DNA from 4 places in the Micromonospora sp. NPDC048871 genome. Region 2 is predicted to be linked to each of the others. Evidence: riboswitches for the same ligand, from Rfam matches in the RefSeq annotation. Region 2 holds a riboswitch; each other region holds the start of a gene.
The links. Region 2 has a riboswitch for cyclic di-AMP ahead of ACGFIK_RS25215 (hypothetical protein). Riboswitches for the same ligand answer to the same signal wherever they lie in the genome.

Region 1: another riboswitch for cyclic di-AMP. It lies ahead of ACGFIK_RS22170 (hypothetical protein); the one in region 2 lies ahead of ACGFIK_RS25215 (hypothetical protein).
Region 3: another riboswitch for cyclic di-AMP. It lies ahead of ACGFIK_RS16870 (C39 family peptidase); the one in region 2 lies ahead of ACGFIK_RS25215 (hypothetical protein).
Region 4: another riboswitch for cyclic di-AMP. It lies ahead of ACGFIK_RS10180 (NlpC/P60 family protein); the one in region 2 lies ahead of ACGFIK_RS25215 (hypothetical protein).

Annotation. Positions count from the first base shown of each region.
Region 1 is NZ_JBICUM010000011.1:135,833-140,751, forward strand. Features, by position in the region: gene ACGFIK_RS22150 (hypothetical protein) at 1-773, opposite strand, end outside; gene ACGFIK_RS22155 (cation transporter) at 806-1,015, opposite strand; gene ACGFIK_RS22160 (metal-sensitive transcriptional regulator) at 1,137-1,433, shown strand; gene ACGFIK_RS22165 (YibE/F family protein) at 1,758-3,137, shown strand; cyclic di-AMP (ydaO/yuaA leader) riboswitch at 3,304-3,435, shown strand; gene ACGFIK_RS22170 (hypothetical protein) at 3,439-4,452, shown strand; gene ACGFIK_RS22175 (carbonic anhydrase) at 4,509-4,919, opposite strand, start outside.
Region 2 is NZ_JBICUM010000016.1:26,926-31,844, reverse strand. Features, by position in the region: gene ACGFIK_RS25225 (alpha/beta hydrolase) at 1-66, shown strand, start outside; gene ACGFIK_RS25220 (HelD family protein) at 165-2,276, shown strand; cyclic di-AMP (ydaO/yuaA leader) riboswitch at 2,461-2,596, shown strand; gene ACGFIK_RS25215 (hypothetical protein) at 2,601-3,659, shown strand; gene ACGFIK_RS25210 (PfkB family carbohydrate kinase) at 3,872-4,852, shown strand; gene surE (5'/3'-nucleotidase SurE) at 4,849-4,919, shown strand, end outside.
Region 3 is NZ_JBICUM010000006.1:309,372-314,290, forward strand. Features, by position in the region: gene ACGFIK_RS16855 (CDP-glycerol glycerophosphotransferase family protein) at 1-58, shown strand, start outside; gene ACGFIK_RS16860 (hypothetical protein) at 175-396, shown strand; gene ACGFIK_RS16865 (alpha/beta hydrolase) at 407-1,150, opposite strand; gene ACGFIK_RS16870 (C39 family peptidase) at 1,258-2,115, opposite strand; cyclic di-AMP (ydaO/yuaA leader) riboswitch at 2,344-2,485, opposite strand; gene ACGFIK_RS16875 (hypothetical protein) at 2,786-3,538, opposite strand; gene ACGFIK_RS16880 (hypothetical protein) at 3,796-4,212, opposite strand; gene ACGFIK_RS16885 (acyltransferase) at 4,314-4,919, opposite strand, start outside.
Region 4 is NZ_JBICUM010000003.1:262,299-267,217, forward strand. Features, by position in the region: gene ACGFIK_RS10165 (zinc metalloprotease) at 1-679, shown strand, start outside; gene ACGFIK_RS10170 (pyridoxamine 5'-phosphate oxidase family protein) at 747-1,292, opposite strand; gene dcd (dCTP deaminase) at 1,368-1,946, shown strand; gene ACGFIK_RS10180 (NlpC/P60 family protein) at 1,949-2,935, opposite strand; cyclic di-AMP (ydaO/yuaA leader) riboswitch at 3,003-3,136, opposite strand; gene ACGFIK_RS10185 (NlpC/P60 family protein) at 3,310-4,308, opposite strand; gene ACGFIK_RS10190 ((Fe-S)-binding protein) at 4,577-4,919, opposite strand, start outside.

The DNA.
Region 1 (4,919 bases), on a different contig from region 2:
ACCTGGGGCCCGGGTGCCGTCCGTCCGTCTCCCGGCTGACCCTCGGGGTGCACGTGCAGGTAGGCCAGGTCCCCCTGGCGCAGTGCGACCAGGTGGCCGAAGGCTCCCAGATGCGGTTCGAGATTCCGGACCGGCACCCCGTCCCGGCTGACGGTGAAGGTCAGGGTGGTGTTGCCGCCCGGCTGGGGGGTGCCGTGGAAGTCGACGGTGTAGTCGTGGACCCGGGTGCTGCCGGCCGGGGCGGGCAGGGGCTGCTCGGTCAACTCCCCCGGCACGGTCAGGTCCACCCCGAGGGTCAGGGCCTCGCCGCCGGTCGGGGTGAAGTCGGCGAAGGCCCGCCACACCCCGGGGGAACTCAACGGCGAGGCGACCCGCCAGGTGCCGTCGGCGGCCATCTCCGGGTGCACGTGCTGGAAGCCGCCGAGATCCCGCCGGGCGACGATCAGGTGCATCGGCTTGTCGTGGTTCACCTCGTACCGGGTCACCGGCTTCCCGTCAGGGCCGGTGACCCGGAAGGCGAACTCGCCCTCGGGGGCGGCGACCGGCACCAGGGTGTAGCCCCGGTCGGAGACGAGCAGCCCGCCCGGCAGGTGCCCACCGGGATCCGGGGTGTCGTGGCCGGGTGCGGTCGTGTCGTGCGAGCCGTCGCCCGCCTGGTGGCCCTCGGCGACGATCGGGGCGGGCGGGTCGGTCAGCTGACCTACCCCGTAGGCCGCGCCGAACACCGCCACCAGACCTAGCGCGAAGCCGGTCAGCTTCGTCGCTGTGTTCATGGTCGCACCTCGGGTTTCCGCCGTCGGTCGCCTCAGGCGCCGACCAGTTCGTATCCGGCCTCGTCGACGGCCGCGCGGACCGCCTCGTCGTCCAGCGGCTGTTCGCTGGTGACCTTGACCTGGCCGGTGGCCAGGTCGACCGCTACCTCGGTGACCCCGGGCAGCGCGGTGACCTCGGCGCTGACCGCGCCGACGCAGTGTCCGCAGGTCATGCCCTGCACCTGGTACGTCGTGGTGACCATGGAACTCTCCTCCTCCGCCTGACCCGGCCGAGAGGCGGCCGGCGTCTTGAAGAATACCCACGGGGGGTATCTCCAACGCCGACCCTAACATACCCCCCGGGGGTAGGTTATCCTCGTTGTCATGACCACACCCGCGCCGATCCGTGGCTACACCGCCAGCAAGGACCAACTGCTAGCCCGGCTTCGCCGGGTCGAGGGTCAGGTACGCGGCGTCGAGAAGATGGTCGACGAGGATCGCTACTGCATCGACGTGCTGACCCAGATCTCCGCCATCCAGGCGGCACTGGACAAGGTCGCCCTGGGCCTGCTCGACGGGCACGCCCGGCACTGCATGCACACCGGCGCAGTCGAGGGCCGCGCCGACGAGATGGCCACCGAGATGATGGCCGCCGTGGGCCGCCTGATGAAGCGGGGCTGAACGCCACCACGACACCCAGGTCGCCGGCCGCGAACCGCCGAGGAACGGGCGCGGCCTGCGATCCGATCCCGGGCTGGCTACGATTCCCAGACGATGGTCTGCCGACATCCGGGCCCACCGGCCTGCGTCCGCCACCGGCGGCGCACCCGCATCCGCCGCCACTGTCCGGCGGCCGGTCAGAGCCCACCCCGGCAATCACCGTACGCAGCGGGTCCGCCACATTCCGGCCACCTCGGCCGCCCACCGCGACAGTCGTACGACCGGGCTGAACCGACTCGCCCGCCGACACGTACTCCGCTGAAGAGATCGTTGGGAGACTAGCGAATGGGCGCCGATCACAGCCGGACCGCTCCGCCCACCCCGCCCGGGGTGCGGCGGATCCTCATCGTGACGGTCGTCCCCCTCTTCCTCGTCACGTTGATCGCCGCCCTGGTGCTCTGGCCCCGCGACGCCCCCCGCCCGGAGGCCGCCGACGACCTGCCCCGCTACCAGGGCACGGTCACCCGGGTGGTCACCGAACCCTGCCCGCCCAACCCCACCGTGCCGGAGGGCACCCCGACCACCGGCGGGGGTCCCTGCGGCACCGTCACGGTGCAGGTCCAGGACGGCCCGGACGCCGGTCAGCAGGTCGACACCCCCATCCCGGCCGGGCCGGGCGCCCCCTCGGTGGACGTCGGCGACGAGGTCATCCTGGTCTCGCTGATCGACCCGGAGGACCCCTCGATCAGCAACTACAACATCGCCGAGCACCAGCGGGGGATGCCCCTGATCTGGCTGGGGGTGCTCTTCGCCGCCGCCATCGTGGCCTTCGGGCGGCTGCGCGGGCTGGCGGCCCTGGCCGGGCTGGGGGCCAGCTTCGCCATCCTGCTCACCTTCGTACTGCCGGGCATCAGCGCCGGCCAGCCGCCCCTGGTGGTGGCCATCGTCGGCGCCGCGTTGATCATGTTCGTGGTGCTGTACCTGACCCACGGGGTGTCCGCGCAGACCTCGGTGGCCGTACTCGGCACCCTCGGCGCCCTGGTGCTCACCGGGCTGCTCGGTCTGGCCGCCACGAACGCCACCCACCTGACGGGGTTCGGCAGCGAGGACGCCACCACCCTGTCGATGTTCCGGGGCGATGTCGACCTGCACGGCCTGCTGCTGGCCGGCATCATCATCGGTTCGCTGGGGGTCCTCGACGACGTCACCGTCACCCAGGCCGCGGCGGTCACCGAGTTGGCCCACGCCAACCCCAACCTGTCCCGCCGCCAGCTGTACCGCTCGGCCACCCGGGTGGGCCGGGCCCACATCGCCTCGGTGGTGAACACCATCGTCCTGGCGTACGCCGGTGCCTCGCTGCCCCTGCTGCTCCTGCTGACGGCCGACTCCCGCGCCCTGGGGCAGATCCTCACCAGCGAGTTCCTGGCCCAGGAGATCGTCCGCAGTGTGGTGGCCACCCTGGGGCTGATCGCCGCCGTACCCCTGACCACCGCCCTGGCCACGGTGGTGACCACCGCCGGTCGGCAGCGCGCCGGGACGGACCTCGCGGCCCCCGCCCCCGACGAGGTGGCCGCCGTCGGCGAAGGCCGCCCCCGGGTCCCCCGGCCGGCTACGGACCGGGCCGAGGCCCTGCAGGCTCTCAGCGATCCGCGTACCCGTCACACACCCCCCGCCACCCGTTCGGAGTGGCCCGAACCGGACAGGAGCACCGACACCCCATGGTGACACTGCTCAACGTGAGCACGCCGACCACATCGGTCGCTATGCGTGGCGCTCGTCACCCATTGCGATTACGAAATGACGTATCTCGCCGGGTTCGGTACGTAGAAGCCCAGACGGACTCTCGGGTAACCTCACTGCCGGTCACCGCCGAAGGCGCGCACCGGCGCCTGCGGTGCCACCGCCCAATCGCCGCCAGGCGAGCCGGGGACCCAGGTACCTGGGGTGAATCCGCGAAAGCGGTAGGGGCCACTTCCGTCCCGAACCCGTCAGCTAACCCGGTCGGCGGTCGATGGAAGGGAAGACAGTGACGGCACCCCTACGCCGCTGGTTGACGCCCGTGGTGGCCGTGTTCGCCGCGTTCGCCGTCTTCGCCGGCCCCCTGCCGGCGACGGCTGCGCCGAACGCCCCCAAACCAGCCGGTCACGACGACGATCCGCCGATGCTCAACGAGTTGATCGAGGCGACCAACCGGGACTACACCAAGGCCAAGTCGAAGCTGGAGAAGTCCAAGAAGAAGCAGCTCAAGCTGGCCGTCGAACTCCGCCGCGCCGAGGCCGACCTGGACGCCCTTGCCCCACAGGTCGCCGAGATCGCCACCCAGTCGTACCGGACCGGGCGGGTCGGCGCGATCGCCATGCTGTTGCAGACCAACGCGCCGGACTCCTTCATCCACCGGGCCTCCGCCCTGGACGAGCTGAACCTGGTCAACAGCAAGAAGCTGGCCGAGGTCAACGCGGTCAAGCGCCGCGCCGAGACGGCCAAGCTGGCGCTCGACGCCGAGGTACGCGAGCAGCAGAAGCTGACCAACGACATGGCCCGCAAGAAGAGCGACGCGGAGAAGTCCCTCCGGCTGGTCGGTGGGGTCGGCCTCACCGGTGGCCTGGTGGCCGCTACCTCCCCGGTGGCCCGCCCCGGCCCCAACCGGTCCTCCGACGGCGGCTGGAAGCCCGAGTCGTGCAACCAGGACGACCCGACCACCTCGGGCTGCATCACCGCGCGCACCCTGCACATGTACAAGGAGGTCAAGCGGGCTGGGTTCAACCGGTTCGTCGGCTGCTACCGCCCGGGTGACAAGTGGGAGCACCCCAAGGGCCGGGCCTGTGACTGGTCGTTGCAGAACAGCGGTTTCCGCCCCTGGTACAACAACGACACCCGGATCTACGGCAACAACCTGGCCGCCTTCCTGGTCCGTAACGCCGACCGGCTGGGTGTCTACTACGTGATCTGGAACCGGCAGATCTGGTTCCCGGCGACCGGATGGAGTTCCTACAGCGGCCCGTCGAACCACACCGACCACGTACACGTCTCGATGCTCTAGCGTCTCCGGCACCGCTTCGAGGGCCGTCCCGCCGGCTGGCAGGACGGCCCTCGTCGTCAGGCGGCGAGGGCGGCGGTGGCAACCAGGTCGGCGGGCTCCGCGGCCACCGCCCGGGCCTCCCCGGCGGCCAGCCGGTACGACATGCCGACCACCGCGCAGCGCCCGGCGGACACCTCGGCGGCCAGGGTGGTGGAGGCCTCCAGCATCGCCGTCACGGTCTGCGCGATGTGGATGTCGACGATCTGGTTCAGGTCCTCCACCCCGGCGGCCTCCGCCCGGCGCAGGCTGGGCACCACGGCGTCCACCACCGCGCCCAGGTGCCCGGCGGGGGTGCTGCCGGTGGCCAGGGCCGCCCGGGCCGCCTGCACGGCACCGCACGAGTCGTGCCCGAGCACCACCACCAACGGCGTACGCAGGACGGCCACCGCGTACTCGACACTGCCCAGCACCTCGGGGCCGATGGTGTG
Region 2 (4,919 bases):
GTCAACGAGGCCCTGTCCGGCGTACTGCGTCGGGTCCTGGGCGCCAGTTCCGTCCCGGGTTGTTGACAAAGGTCCCCTGCCCGAGAAGGTGCCCTTCCCTGCCCGTGGCGGGTGGGGCGTAATCTCGTGCGGTTGGCCGGGCGGCGGGACGAGGAGCACGAGCGGTGGATCAGAGCACCCTGGATCAGGAGATCGCCGTCGAGCAACGGCATCTCGACCGGGTGTACGCGCGACTGGCCGAGCTGCGGCGCGCGGCCGTCATCGCGGAGCGGGACGGCTACCGGCTGGCCCGGGTCGGCAACTTCGGCGCCCTGGTGGAACGCGACGCGATGGTCTTCCACGCCGCGCAGCGACGTCACCTGCTCGACGCGGAGTACGAGGGGCTGGTCTTCGGCCGGCTGGACCTGCGGGACGGCCAGGTGCTCTACGTCGGGCGGCTCGGCATCCGTGACGAGGACGCCAGCACCCTGGTGGTCGACTGGCGCGCCCCGGCCGCCGCGGCCTTCTACCAGGCGACCCCGGCCGAACCCCTCGGGGTGGTGCGGCGCCGGACCATCCAGTCCAGCGGGGAACGGGTCACCCGGATCGAGGACGACCTGCTCGACCCGGACGCCGCACCGGCGGAGATGCCGGTGGTGGGCGACGGGGCCCTGCTGGCCACCCTGTCCCGGACCACCGGTCGGGGGATGCGCGACATCGTCGCGACCATTCAACGGGAGCAGGACGAGGCGATCCGCTCCCCCGCCTCCGGGGTCACCCTGGTCTCCGGCGGCCCGGGTACCGGCAAGACCGCGGTGGCCCTGCACCGTGCCGCGTACCTGCTCTACGCCGACCGCAGCCGGTACGCCGGGGGCGGCATCCTGGTCCTCGGCCCCTCCTCGGTCTTCGTCTCCTACATCGCCTCGGTGCTGCCGTCGCTGGGCGAGGACGCGGCCACCCTGCACTCCCTGGGCAGTCTCTTCCCCGGGGTGACCGCCACCCGGACCGACCCGCCCCGGGTGGCCACGATCAAGGGCTCGTTGCGGATGCGGCGGGTCCTGGAACGGGCCGTCCGGGATCCCGCTCCGGGGGTACCCACCCAGTTGCGACTGCTGTACCGGGGACAGTTGCTGCAACTGGACCGGGCGGAGCTGAACACGATCTGGAACCGGGCGCTGCCGCGCGGCGCCCGCCGCAACGAGGTGCGCCGGGCCGGCTTCGACGGAGTGCTGGCCGCGCTCTGGGCTCAGGCCCGTCGACTGGGCATCGGCGCTCTGCCCGAGCAGCGCGCCTTCGAGGACGAACTGATCGACCGCCCCGACTTCCGGGAGTTCCTCAAGGCCTGGTGGCCCCGGCTGCATCCCCGGCACGTCCTCGGCTGGCTGGCCGACCATGAGCGGCTGCGCCGGTACGCCGGGGGCGTCCTGTCCGGCGCAGAGATCCGGCTGCTGGCCGAGGCGTACCAGGGGCTGGCCACGGAGGGTCCGACGGTCGCCGACGCCGCCCTGCTGGACGAACTCGACACCCTGCTCGGTAAGCCGATGCGCCCGGCCCGGGCCAAGCGGGACCCCTTCCAGTTGGCCGGCGGGGTCCGGGAGTTGAGCACCTTCGCCGATCGACAGCGAGCCGCCCGGCAGGCCGCCCGCGAGCGCCCGGAGGACTACCGGGACTACGCCCATGTGGTGGTCGACGAGGCGCAGGACGTCTCGCCGATGCAGTGGCGGATGATCGGCCGACGGGGTCGGCTGGCCTCCTGGACGGTGGTCGGCGACCCGGCGCAGACCGCCTGGACGGGAGATCCCCAGGAGTTGACCCGCGCCCGGGACAAGGCCCTGGGACGGCGTCCGCGCCACCTGTTCACCCTGACCACGAACTACCGCAACTCGGCGGAGATCTTCGCGGTGGCGGCCGAGGAGATCCGTCGGGTGTACCCGGACCTTCCGCTGCCCACGGCGGTCCGCTCCACCGGGGTGGAGCCGATCCGACTGGTGGTGCCGGCGGCCGAGTTGGCCGGCCGGGTGGTCTCGGCCGCGCGCACCCTGCTGGAGGAGGTCGAGGGCACCGTCGGGGTGATCACTCCGGTGCCCCGGCGGGCGGAGGTGGCGGGCTGGCTCGGCGGCCTGGGCGGCGATCGTCTCCAGGTGGTGACGAGCCTGGAGGCCAAGGGCATGGAGTACGACGGGGTGGTGCTGGTCGCCCCGAGCGAGATCCGGGCGGTGCCGGACTCCGGGGTACGCACCCTCTATGTCGCGCTGTCCCGAGCCACCCAACGGCTGACCACCATCGACCTCGGCTGAGCCCGCCCGGACACGCTGGGTACGGACACCCCGGTGACTGGTGTCACCAAACGGGCATATTCGACACTTATGTCTGATTCTCTGGTGAGCAGACGAACACCACGAGTCACACCGGCTGCACAGGTAACGGCAGTCCCGGTAGGCTCGGCTCCGGCCTCCGCCAGGCGGCACCCACCGGTGCCGGCGGTGGCCGCCGCTCAATCGCCCGCGAGGGCGAGCCGGGGAACCATGTTTTTCTGGGGTGCATCCGCGCACGCGCGGTAGGGATCTTCCGTCCCGAACCCGTCAGCTAACCCGGTCGGCGGCTGACGGAAGGACATGTGCATGCCAACAGTGGCAACCGCTAGACCGGCCGCCCGCACGGCGGCCCTGATCTGCGCGGCGCTCGCCCTGGCCGTGGGGGCCGCGCTGCTTCCCGGCCCCGCCGCGGCGGCGCCCGGCGATGTCGGCGACGAAGGCGGCACCCCGGCGCTGCGGGCCCAGTTGGAGGCGGCCAGCAAGGGGTACCTCGACGCCAAGGCCGCCCTGGACCGTTCGGTCAAGCGGCAGAAGCAGCTGGCCGGCCAGCTCACCGCCACCGAGAGCCAGCTCGCCGAACGCGGCAGCAAGGTGGCCGAGATCGCGGCCCAGGCCTACCGCTCCGGTCGGCTCAGCGCGGCGTCGGCCCTGCTCAACAGCGCCTCCCCGGCCGGCTTCATGGACCGGGCGGCGGCCCTGGACGCGGTGGCCGCCAACGAGGAGCGCGCCCTGGGTGAGCTGCGGGCCACCCGCGACGAGGTCAGCCGGACCAAGCAGGCGCTGGACCGGGAGGTCCAGGAGCAGCGCAAGCAGGTCGCGGTGATGGCCAAGCGCAAGGATCAGGCCGAGCGGGCCCTGACGGTGGCCAACGAGCGGGCCGAGGCCGCCCAGCGGGCCGAGCGGGCACCGACCCGGGCCGGTGGATCCAGCCCCCGGGCCGCCCCCGCGCCCCGCAACGCGAACGGCTCGTGGCCGGCGGAGTCGTGCAGTGTCAACGACCCCACCCCGGCCAACGGCTGCATCACCCCGCGCACGCTGCACGCCCTCAAGCAGGCCAAGTCGGCCGGGTTCACCCGGTACGTCTCCTGCTACCGGTCGGGCGGCTCCGGCGAGCACCCCAAGGGCCGGGCCTGCGACTTCGCGGCGCAGAAGAACGGCTTCGGTGGGGCCGCCACCGGCGGTGACCGGACCTACGGCAACAACCTGGCGGCCTACTTCGTCAACAACGCCGACCGGCTCGCCGTGCTCTACGTGATCTGGTACAAGCAGATCTGGCTGCCCAGCAGCGGCTGGAAGACCTACAGCGGCGCGCGGGGCGATCCGTCCAGCGACCACACCAACCACGTACACCTGTCGGTGTACTGACCGATCCTCGCCGACGCCGGGTGGGCATCCCCACCCGGCGTCGTCGTGTCCGCCCCGGCCGCTCGAAGATCCCTGTCCCCCGCCCGTCGCCGCGCGGGAATCCGCCACCTTGGTTACCGTCGAGGGTGAAGTGGACATTTCGCCACGAGGGGGCAGTGCATGAGGCAATCCACCATCCGGTTCACCCGGCCCGACAACCGCAGGTGGCTCCGGTGACCGGGCACGTCATGGTCTTCGCGCCCACGCCGCTGCTGACCGTCACCGTCGACCAGCCCAACGACACCCCGGAGCTGCACCTGCACCCCGGCGGGCAGGGGGTCTGGCAGGCCCGGATGGTGCTGTCCCTCGGTGTCGAGGTGGTGCTCTGCACCACCCTGGGCGGCGAGATCGGGCAGGTGCTGGAGCCGTTGCTGGTCAGCGAAGGGGTGGAACTCAAGGTCGTGGCCCGCGACTCCGGCGGCAGCGGGGGGTACGTGCACGACCGCCGGGAGGGCAGCCGGCGGGAGGTCATCGACGTGCCCGGTCAGCCGTTGAGCCGCCACGAGTTGGACGAGCTGTACAACCTGGCCCTCAGCGAGGGACTGCGAGCGGCGGTGTGCGTGTTGAGCGGCCCCAACCACCCCAGCCTGGTACCCCCCGACCTGTACCGCCGCTTCGCGGCCGATCTGTGCGCCAACGGCAGCCCGGTGGTGGTCGACCTCAGCGGCGAACACCTGACGGCCGTCCTGGACAGCGGGGTGTTCTTCCTCAAGGTCAGCCACGAGGAGTTGATCGCGGACGGGCGGGCCGCCGGTGAGGATCAGGATCAGCTCATCACCGCCCTGTACGACCTGCACACCGCCGGCGCGGACAACGTGCTGGTCAGCCGGGCCGACAAACCGGCCCTGACCCTGCTCGACGGCGAGGTGTTCGAGGTACGGATGCCCCGGTTGGAGGCGGCCGACCCGCGGGGCGCGGGGGACTCGATGACCGCCGGGGTGGCGGCCGTGGTGGCCCGGGGCGGCGACATCCGTACCGCGATCCGCACCGGGGCGGCGGCCGGCGCGCTGAATGTCACCCGGCACGGGCTGGGCACCGGACGACTGGATTCGATCACCGGTCTGGTCGACCGGGTCGAGTTGGTGCCGGCCGGCAACCGGCCGCAGTTCCGCACCACCCCGGACGAGTGGGCCCACCGGGCAGGCGGCCGATGACCCTGCGGGTACTGATCACCAATGACGACGGGATCTCCGCCCCCGGCCTCCACTCGCTGGCCCGAGC
Region 3 (4,919 bases), on a different contig from region 2:
CTGGGCCGCCCCGGCGCCCCGGTCCGCCAGCGACGCCCCGCTCTCCCCCGCCACCTGAGCGACCCCGCCACCTGAGCGACCCCGCCGCCGGGCATCGGCCCGACGGCGGTCGACTCATGGACACAGTGGACTCTGCCCGAGGGTCGCTCGCGGCCCTGTGCTCCAATCAGGGTCATGATTCTCCAGCGCGTCGTCGCCGTCGTTCTGCTGTTCTACTGCTTCGTGGGGATGGTCCTCTCGCGTGTCTACCCGTTCATGGACGACTGGTCCGAACTGGCGGAGACGGCGATCGCGATCAGCAGCGCAGTGGCAGGAGTGCTCGGGGTGGTCCTGTGGTTACGCAAGTCCCCTGAGCAGGCTTCCCCTGAGCAGGCCGGCGACGGCGAACGCCCCTGACCGCGACCGGTCAGCGTACGGCGTCGAGCAGCGCCAGTACGGCCGCCGGATCCTCGACATGGGCGTTGTGGCCGAGGCCGGGCAGGGTCACCACCGGAACCCCGTACTGCTTGAGCTGTGCCTCGGAAACCATCGGATCGTGCTCGCCCCGGGCCAGCAGCACCGGCGCCTCGATCCCGGCCAGCAGGGTGGTCAGGTCGGGCTCACCGACGCCGAAGGCGGCCGGATCCATCGCCAGCCGCCACCGGCCGTCCACCTGCCGCAGCCCGGCCGCCACCGCGGGATCATCCGGGCTCAGCAGGTCGGCCAGGCCGGCGACCCGCAGGTATCGTCGGGCCGCCTCGTCGCGGCTGTCGAACCAGGTGACCGGGCGGGCCGCGAGATCACCGGCGTGGGCCAGTTCCGCCGGGGACCAGACCGCCTTGATGCCGAGCCCGACCACCGCCTCGACCGTGAACGCCCGATTCGCGGCGGCCAACGCCAGACCGACCACCCCGCCGAGGGAGTGGCCCAGCACGATCACCCGATCGCCGGGGTGCAGGCCGGCGGCGACCTGGTCGGCCAGCCCGGCGAAGGAGTACCCCGCCAGCGGCGGCGACCCGCCGTGACCGGCCAGATCCGGCGCCATCCACCGGCCGGGCCAGCGCTCGCTCAGCAGCGGGGCCGAGGGTAGCCACACAGCACCGCTGGCACCCATTCCGTGCAGCAGCAACAGCATCGGCGAACCGTCCCGCCCGCCCGACTCGATGATCATGTCGGGCAGTCTGCCACCGCCCGCACCGGCTCGGCGAGAGCCACGACCGGGATACGACACCGGGCGCCGACCCCACAGGGGTCGGCGCCCGGTACGAAACAGGTCGATCAGGAGGAGTAGCCGCGGGTGGCGGCCCAGTTGGCCAGATCGATCGTGCTCAGCCAGTACGAGTAGTACGAGGGGTCGGCCGAGTCGGCGATCTTGACCATCCGGCCCTCGTCCTCGTAGCCGACCACGGCGACGTAGTGGCCACCCGGGAAGGAGTGCCAGCCCCCGGCGGTGTCCGTGACGCTGCCGGCGACGTTCACCACGACCCCCCGGCCGTCGGAGATGGCCGTGACGACATCGGCCTGAAGCTGATCCATCTGGGCCGGGGTGGCCGCGCCACCGGGAATCATCGTGGTCCGGTACGGGCTGCCCTTGACCATGGCGTTGAGGACCCGGGTGGTGTCCCGGGCCGAGTTGGTGCCCGAGTAGGTGGTGCCGAGCGCAGCGCCCAGGGTCTCCTGGTCCCGGTCGATGCCGGCGGCGCTGAGCGCGTTACGCACCGCTGCCGGGCCGCAGTACCACCCGTTGATCTGGGCCTGGTAGTCGTACGACAGCACCTTCTTCGCCGGGGCCTTCGGCGCGGCCTCCTCGCCGGCCAGGTCCGGGTCCGCCGAGGCGGCCTCCGGCGAGGCGGCGGCGCTGGACGGCGCGCTGCCGGGCTCCGCGCTCGGCGCGGCACTGCTCGGGGCGGCGCTGCTGGGGGCGGTGGCTACCCGGGCCAGGCCACGGGAGGCGGCCGGCTCCTCGCGCAACTCGGCCACCACGGCGGTGGTCTGCGTCTCGGCCGGGTCGTCGATCTGGGTGACCACGGCGCCGGCACCGGCGGCCAGGGCCAACGCCAGCGCCGAGGTGGCCACAAGCTGGTAGGGGCGTTCGGTGGCCAGCCGACGCAGCTGACGCTTGAGGGTGTGCTTCACGAATCCTCCACGGGCTCAGGGGTGGTGTGGCACAGCGGCTCCGGCCATCCGGTGGACACCCGGAGGCGGAGTACGGGGCGGTGCCGTTTCACGGGATGCGCCCGGGGATCGGGCGACTGCGGTGGGCCTGGGTCAGCGCGCGGACAGCGGACCGGCGAGCGCAGGCACCACGGGGCCGTGGAGGCGCAGGAATATCGGGGGGCGCTGATTGTGCTGCACGAGGAAAGGAGCTCCTTCCGACACCGCCGACCGGGTTAGCTGACGGATTCGGGCGGGAAGATCGCCCTACCGCGGGCCGTGGCTCGCGGATTCACCCCAGTGGTGCAGTGGGTCCCCGGTTCGTGAGATCACGATTGAGCGGGTCGGCGCGGCGTCGCCACTTGCGAACGGTGACCGCACCGGACGGGCCGACATTACTGTGCGTTACAGCTCCTGCCAAGGCCGCCCTGAGCTGCCTAAACCTTCTCGCAGCCTAAATTTTTCGGGTACCGGGGAACTGTCGTCGCTCAATGGGACTCCGGGTCAGGAGGGCACCGCCGGTCGACAACAGGACCCGAGGTTGGCAAAGCCCCGGAAATTACGCCCGGCATTCGATGTCTGCCCTCCGATGACCGATTCGGCGATGACTGTGACCGGGGTCACCGAATAAATGGGAAAAAGAGCCTCCGACTCAACCGGCCCGGGCCACCCGCCAGCGCGCCACGGCTCCCTGAGGGCCGAGGACGACCCGGGGTGAGGTCGGCAGCGGGTACGCCCGCGTCCGCTGCGCTGCGGCGTACGCCTCGGTCGACAGCGCCCGAGCCGCGTCGACGGCCAGTTCCGCGGCCCGCCAGGCCTCGCGCTCCTGCTGCCGAGCCGCCTGATAAGCCGCCTGACGCCCGTCGCGTACCACCCGGGCCAGGAAGATCTCCTGCTCGGCGGGGTGACGTCGGGGATCCCAACCGGCCCGGTGCGCCAGGGCGTCGGTGAGCTGCCGGGCCGACAGATCACCCCGCCAGTACGCCGTCATCGCGGCGTGGCGCAGCCAGCGTTCCCTGGCGGCGTACTCGGTGGGGGTGTGGGGCGTACCGGGGGTGGGCAGCGCGCCGGCGGCGGCCAGTCGTCGGGCGGCGGTCTCCGCCTCGTCGTACGCGGCCCAGGCCCGGTCGAGTTCCGTCTGGGCACGCTGCCACGCCTCCCGGCGGCGGGCGGCGTTCTGGGCGGCCCCCGCCGCGGCCACGGCCACCTCGCCGGCATAGCGCCGCAGGTCCACGGCGGCGGGATCCTCCTCGGAGGGGGCCGGGTCCCGGTCGGTCGAGGGGGCCGGTTCGGGTCGGGCCACCAGCACGGTGAGCACACCCAACGCGAGCACCAGCAGCACCGACCAGATGGCGGCGGCTCGGGGGACGTCGATCAGGAACTGGTAGAGAAGGGTCTGCTCCATGTCGGCACCTCGGGGAAGCTGATGTGGCGGTCTCGGCGGCGGGACCGGATCAGGCCAGCGGGTACACCCCGCGAACCCGTCCGCGAAAGGTCCTTGATCACTGCGACCCGTCGCGGACCTCCGGCCGGTACGGTCGGCGGCAGGGCCGACCCGGAGGCCCGGGCCGTCAAGGTCACTCCGGAGCCCCGGGCGATCTCCGGAGCACTACCGGCCCAGGCGGGCCAGGTCCGGGTGACCAGGGCGGTAAGGGCGCACGATCAGCGACGAGGTGGTGCGCGAGCGCAGCCCGGACCCGGGGTGACCACCGCTGGCGGCTGACCGTGGGCGGCCCTGATGATCGGGGCGGCTTCCGGCGGCAGCGGCAACGGCGACACCGGCGTCGTCGCGGGGCCCGCCTCCGGGCGGTCGTCGCCCCCGGGCCCCCACATCTCGACCGGCAGGGCGACAGCGGCGCACCCACCGGCGACCGAGGAGGCCGGGGCACCCTCGAAGGACCAGGTGGGGCCGGCCATGGTGGGCTGCCCGGCCGGACCGAGGTCCTCGATCGCCCCGGGGTGGGCGGGCATGGCCCAGACCCCGATGGTGAAGGCGGCGGCGACCGCGAACCCGGTCAGCAGTCGTACCACCCGGCGCGCAAACCACCACAGGGGACGGGTGGGAAGGACCGGGAGCACGGTGTCACGCTACCGCCGGCATCCGCAGCCCGCACCGCCGCCCGGCGTGTCGCCGCAAGGAACCTGATTCGGGTTGCCGGCCTGGTCGGCGGGCCAGGACCCTACCGTCCAGCATGGAGGTCGGCCGATGTCTCGGTGCCGGACGCAGTCTCGGCACGGGGGCCGGGCACCGCACCGGGCGTGGCCCCCGAGGCGGGCTTGGTGCCAGAGGCGGGCGCAGGCTCGGTGTCGGGCGTGGGGTCGGTGTCGGGCGTGGGGTCGGTGGCGCTGGGGCGGGCCGTGCGGCGGGGAGGCGCCAGGCGGCGCATCATCGGCTGTTCGACGAAGCGGTGTACCAGGGCGGCGAGGCCCAGGGTCAGCAGCAGGAAGCCGATCACCGCGGCCGGGCCCCACCAGCCGGGCAGACCGGTTCCCCAGTCTCCGGTGACCCGGAGAATCGTCATGATCACGAAGACGTGCACCAGGTAGAAGGCGAAGGACACCTCCCCCAGCCAGACCATCGGGCGCGAGCGCAGGGGCGAGCGCAGGCCCCGCACATCGGCGTCCGCCGCGGCGGCGATGAGCACCACGTACGCCGACGACAGCAGCGCCGCCCAGAACTCGGCCGGAATCCACTGCGCGGCGACCACCCAGGTGACCACGAAGATGAGGCTCGCCAGGGGCAGGCCGGGACCCCGCCAGCGGCCCCGCAGCATGAGCTCGGCTGC
Region 4 (4,919 bases), on a different contig from region 2:
CGCGTCGGTCACCATCCCGGTCGTGGTGCACGTGATCCGCAGGGACACCACCCGGGCCGGCGGAAACATCCCCGACTCGATGATCCAGTCTCAGATCAACGTGCTCAACCAGGCCTTCAGCGGGGCGTCCGGTGGGGCGGCGACCGCCTTCGCCTTCCAGTTGCAGAGCATCAACCGGGTCACCAACACCTCCTGGTACCCGATCCGGCAGGGCACCACCGCCGAGCGGCAGATGAAGACCCAGTTGCGGGTCGGCGGCAAGAACACCCTGAACATCTACCTGGGGGCGCTGAGCAACAACCTGCTCGGTTGGGCGACCTTCCCGCAGCGCACGCTCAACAGCATGGACGGGGTGGTGGTGCTGAGCGAGTCGCTGCCCGGCGGCACGGCCACCAACTACAACCAGGGCGACACCGGCACCCACGAGGTCGGTCACTGGCTGAACCTGTACCACACCTTCCAGGGCGGCTGCTCCGGCTCGGGTGACCAGGTCTCGGACACCCCGGCGGAGGCTTCCCCGGCCAGCGGCTGCCCGACCGGTCGGGACACCTGCTCCGCCCCGGGCCTCGACCCGATCACCAACTTCATGGACTACTCGTACGACTCCTGCATGTACCAGTTCACGGCGGGCCAGGCCAGCCGCATGATCAGCGCCTGGAACACCTACCGAGCCGCCTGACGCGAGCCCTTCGGCACGTACCGCCTCCGGTGCCGGTCCCGTTCGACGGGGCCGGCACCGGCTGGTGTCAGGCCGCGCAGCGGGCGCGGCGGGCGGAGTGGGCCGCCAGGGAGGCGGGCCGCTGGGCCTGGGGGGCGGTGGTCGCCGGGTCGAGCCAGACCTGGACGGCCGGCACCCCGCCGTGCTCGCCGGGCACCTCGGGGTTGGCGTGCCCACGGCGGCTGAGCATCGCCACCTCGATCGTGAACTCGAACAGCCGCCAGTCGACCTGGGGCGCGGCGCGGGCGGCGAGCGCCAGGCGGGCCACGGTGGCGTCGTCCGTCACCGGCCAGGCCCGACCGGCGAGGTATGCCTCGTCGTCGCTCTCCTCGGGCGGGAAGGAGTGCAGGGCGTAGCGCCCGTCGCGTTCCAGGTCACGCCGCTTCGGAGAGTCGATCACGAAGCAGTAGAGACCGTCATCGGTGATCACCGGGGAGACCGGGTGCACCCGGGGCCCGCCGTCGGGGCGGACCGTGGCCAGGTAGCCGAAGCCCGGGCCGTACTGCTGCATGAGGAGGCGGATCGCGTCGGCGAGTCGGGGCTCGTCGGCGGCGAAATCGGACCAGGAAGCCATGCCGACATCTTATCGAACATACGTTCTAGTCAGGTAGCGCGACACGCAGGTCAGCCATATCGGTATGGTGTGGCGATGCTGCTCTCCGACCGCGACCTGGTCTCCGAGATCAAGGCGGGCACCCTCGCGCTGGAGCCTTTCGAGCCCACCTTGGTGCAGCCCTCCAGCATCGACGTACGCCTGGACAAGTTGTTCCGGGTCTTCAACAACCACCTCTACACCCACATCGACCCGGCGACCCGGCAGGACGACCTGACCTCCCCGGTGGAGGTGCCCGACGGCGAGCCCTTCGTGCTGCACCCGGGCGAGTTCGTGCTCGCCTCCACCCTGGAGGTCATCTCCCTGGGTGACCAGCTCGCCGGTCGACTGGAGGGCAAGTCAAGCCTGGGTCGGCTGGGTCTGCTCACCCACTCCACCGCGGGCTTCATCGACCCCGGCTTCTCCGGGCACGTCACGCTGGAGCTGTCCAACGTGGCGAACCTGCCGATCACCCTCTGGCCCGGCATGAAGATCGGTCAGCTCTGCATCTTCCGGCTCTCCTCGCCGGCCGAGCACCCGTACGGGTCGGCCGTCTACGGTTCCCGCTACCAGGGCCAGCGCGGCCCGACCCCGAGCCGGGCCTGGCAGAACTGGCGCACCTGGCCGACCCGCTGACCTCAGCCGGGCCGACCGAAGCTGTGGACGGGGCTGCTCTCCATCCGTTTCATCTTCACCGGCTGACCGGCGCGGGAGGCGTGCACCACCCAGCCGTCGCCGACGTACATGCCGACATGGTGCAGATCCCGGTAGTAGAAGACCAGGTCACCCGGGCGTAGGGCGCTACGGGCTACCGACCGGGTCACCTGACGCTGCCGGGCCGCGTTGTGCGGCAGGGCCACCCCGGCCCGCGCCCACGCGGCGAGCATCAGACCGGAGCAGTCGTACGCGTAGGGTCCCTCAGCACCCCAGGAGTACGGCTTGCCGATCTGGGCGCAGGCGAACTTCACCGCCACCCCGGCCGCCCCGCCCGGATAGTCGGCCGGACAGGGCGCGGGCCGCAGCGGGCCGCCACCACCCCGGCCGTACGCCCGCAGTCGCAGCCGCTGCAACCGGTCGATCTCGGCGTCGATCTGGCGTCGCTTCCCCGCGAGTGCGACCTCCGTCCGGGTCAACTCGCCGATGGCCACGTCCAGCCGGGCCTTGGCGGCGGCGAGTTCGTCGCGTAGCGCGGCAGCCTGTCGTACGGCCTGCTGCTGGTGGTGGGCGTACCGGTCGAGCAGGCCGATCTGCTCCACGGCCTCGCCGGGGGATCTGCTGCCCAACAGCGCGTTGACGGCACCGACAGTGTCACCCATGTACGCCCGTGCCGCCAGGGCGCCTACCTGGCTCATCGCCTCGTCGACCTGGCGCTGGAGGGGGGCGATGCGGGCGGCCAGGGAGTCCGCCTCCCGGCGCTTGCCGGCCAGATCCTGCCGGGTGGCGTTGTGCCGTTCGATGAGTGGTTCCAGCCGGTTCCAGTCCGCGTCGATCCGGCGCTCGATGGCGTCGACGGACGGGTCGGCGTGGGCCGCCGTGGCGCCGCCGGTGAGGATGACGGCGGTCGCGGACAGGGCGGCTAGTGCGGTGGTGCAGCGGTACCAGTGAGATCGCGGCGCAGCCGTCACCGGGCCGGGCGTCATCGCCCGGGGGGACGGTGGCCGCGGGGCATGGTGTGCCACCGGGCTCCCAACTCCTTCTTCCCCATACCGCCTACCGGGTTAGCTGACGGGTTCGGGCGGGAAGGGGGCGCCCTACCGCGCGGATCGCGGATTCACCCCGGGTACCTGGGTCCCCGGCTCGCACAGGCGACTCGGCGGTGTCGGACCGTCACCGCCCCGGGTGGGCTGAACTGCCATCGGGCCGACAATTGCCCAGCTTAGGGACGACCTCCGTCGATACACAACAGATCCACGCCGTGACGCAGGGTGTCCAGATCCGACACAGAGCAGGGCCCCCGATCTCTTGACCGGGGGCCCTGCCGATGTTCCTGTGCGATCCCTCAGCCGGGTCGACGGAAGCCGGCGATCGGCATGGTGGTGATCGGAGAAACGTTCACCGGTTTACCCGCTCTGGGCGCGTGCACCATTTGATTGTTGCCCAGATAGAGGCCGACGTGACTGAGGTCACTGCGGAAGAAGACCAGATCGCCGGGGCGGGCTTCGGCCCGGGAGATGGCCTTGCCCTCGTTCCACTGCGCGCCGGTGAAGTGCGTCAGGTAGATGCCGGCGGCCTTGTACGCGTACTGGGTGAGGCCGGAGCAGTCGAACGAGTTCGGGCCGGTGGCACCCCAGACGTACGGCTTGCCGACCTGGGCGCAGGCCACCCGGATGGCGGTCCGGGCCGCCTCGCTGACCACCCCGTTGATGGTCGGGCAGTTGGTGGTCTTGACCGTGGTCACCGGCAGGGACCGCTCAAGCTGCTTGATCTTGGTGTCGATCTGCTTCTTCTTCGCCGCCAGCTGCTTTTCCTTGGTTTCCTGGTCGGCGATCAGCGCGTCGAGCTTGGCCTTCTGGTCGTCGTACTTCTTGCGGACCTTCATCACGCCCTCGAGCTGCTGCCGCTCGTACGCGGCCAGCCGCTCCAGCAGGGCCATCTGCTCGCCCAGCATGTCCGGCTTGGCGTTCAGCAGCACCGCCCCGAGTTCCTGGGAGGGCCCGTTGACGTAGTACCGGGAGGCCAGGTCGGCCACCCGGTTCATGGCCAGCTCGGCCTCCAGGGCCAGGGGCTGGATCTTCTTCTGCAGGTCGCTGGCCTTCTTGCGGTTGACCTTCAGCTGCGACCGCACCTTGTTGTACTGCTCGATGGTGGGCTCAAGCTGCTGCCACTGCTTGTCGATCTGGCGCTCGATCTCCTCCACGGAGGGTTCCGCGTACGCGGGGGCGGCGATCAGGCCGGCACCGACCGCGGCGGCGGCCACCAGCACGACCAGGCGGTGCGCAGCTCTCCGTAGGCCACCTGGACGACGCGGCCATCCGGGCACAGGACGATGGAGGGGCATGGTTGCCACCGACAGCGACTCCTTTGCAGCCGACCGCCGGGCGTCCCGCGAGCGGTTGAGGGGCGAGACAGACGACCCGCGGCGGTCGGTGCCCAACATTAGGGAAGGCGCGGTGTGGAATCAAGGCGACCAACGGTCGATTCACGTTTGCGCAACCAACCGCACACAAAGGGTGTCGATCATTTCGTTATAGTCACGCACGTCAATTAGAAAAATGAGGTACGGCGGGCCACATCGGCCCGCCGTACCTCGTACGGTCACGTGCTGGTCAGCCGGCGACCGGCTCGCTCTCCTCGACGCCCCGACCCTGCTCGGGCCGGACCGACCGCAGTAGGACGCTCGCCACATCGACCACCTCGACCTGCTCGCCGGCGCCCTTGCCGTTCACCCCGTCGGTGAGCATCGTCGAGCAGAACGGGCAGCCGACCGCGATGGTCCGCGCCCCGGTCGACATGGCCTCCTCGACCCGGTCCACGTTGATCCGCTTGCCGATCCGCTCCTCCATCCACATCCGGGCGCCACCGGCACCGCAGCAGAAGGAACGCTCACTGTTCCGCGGCATCTCGGTGATCTCGGCGCTTACCGCGCTACCCAGCACCTCGCGCGGCGGG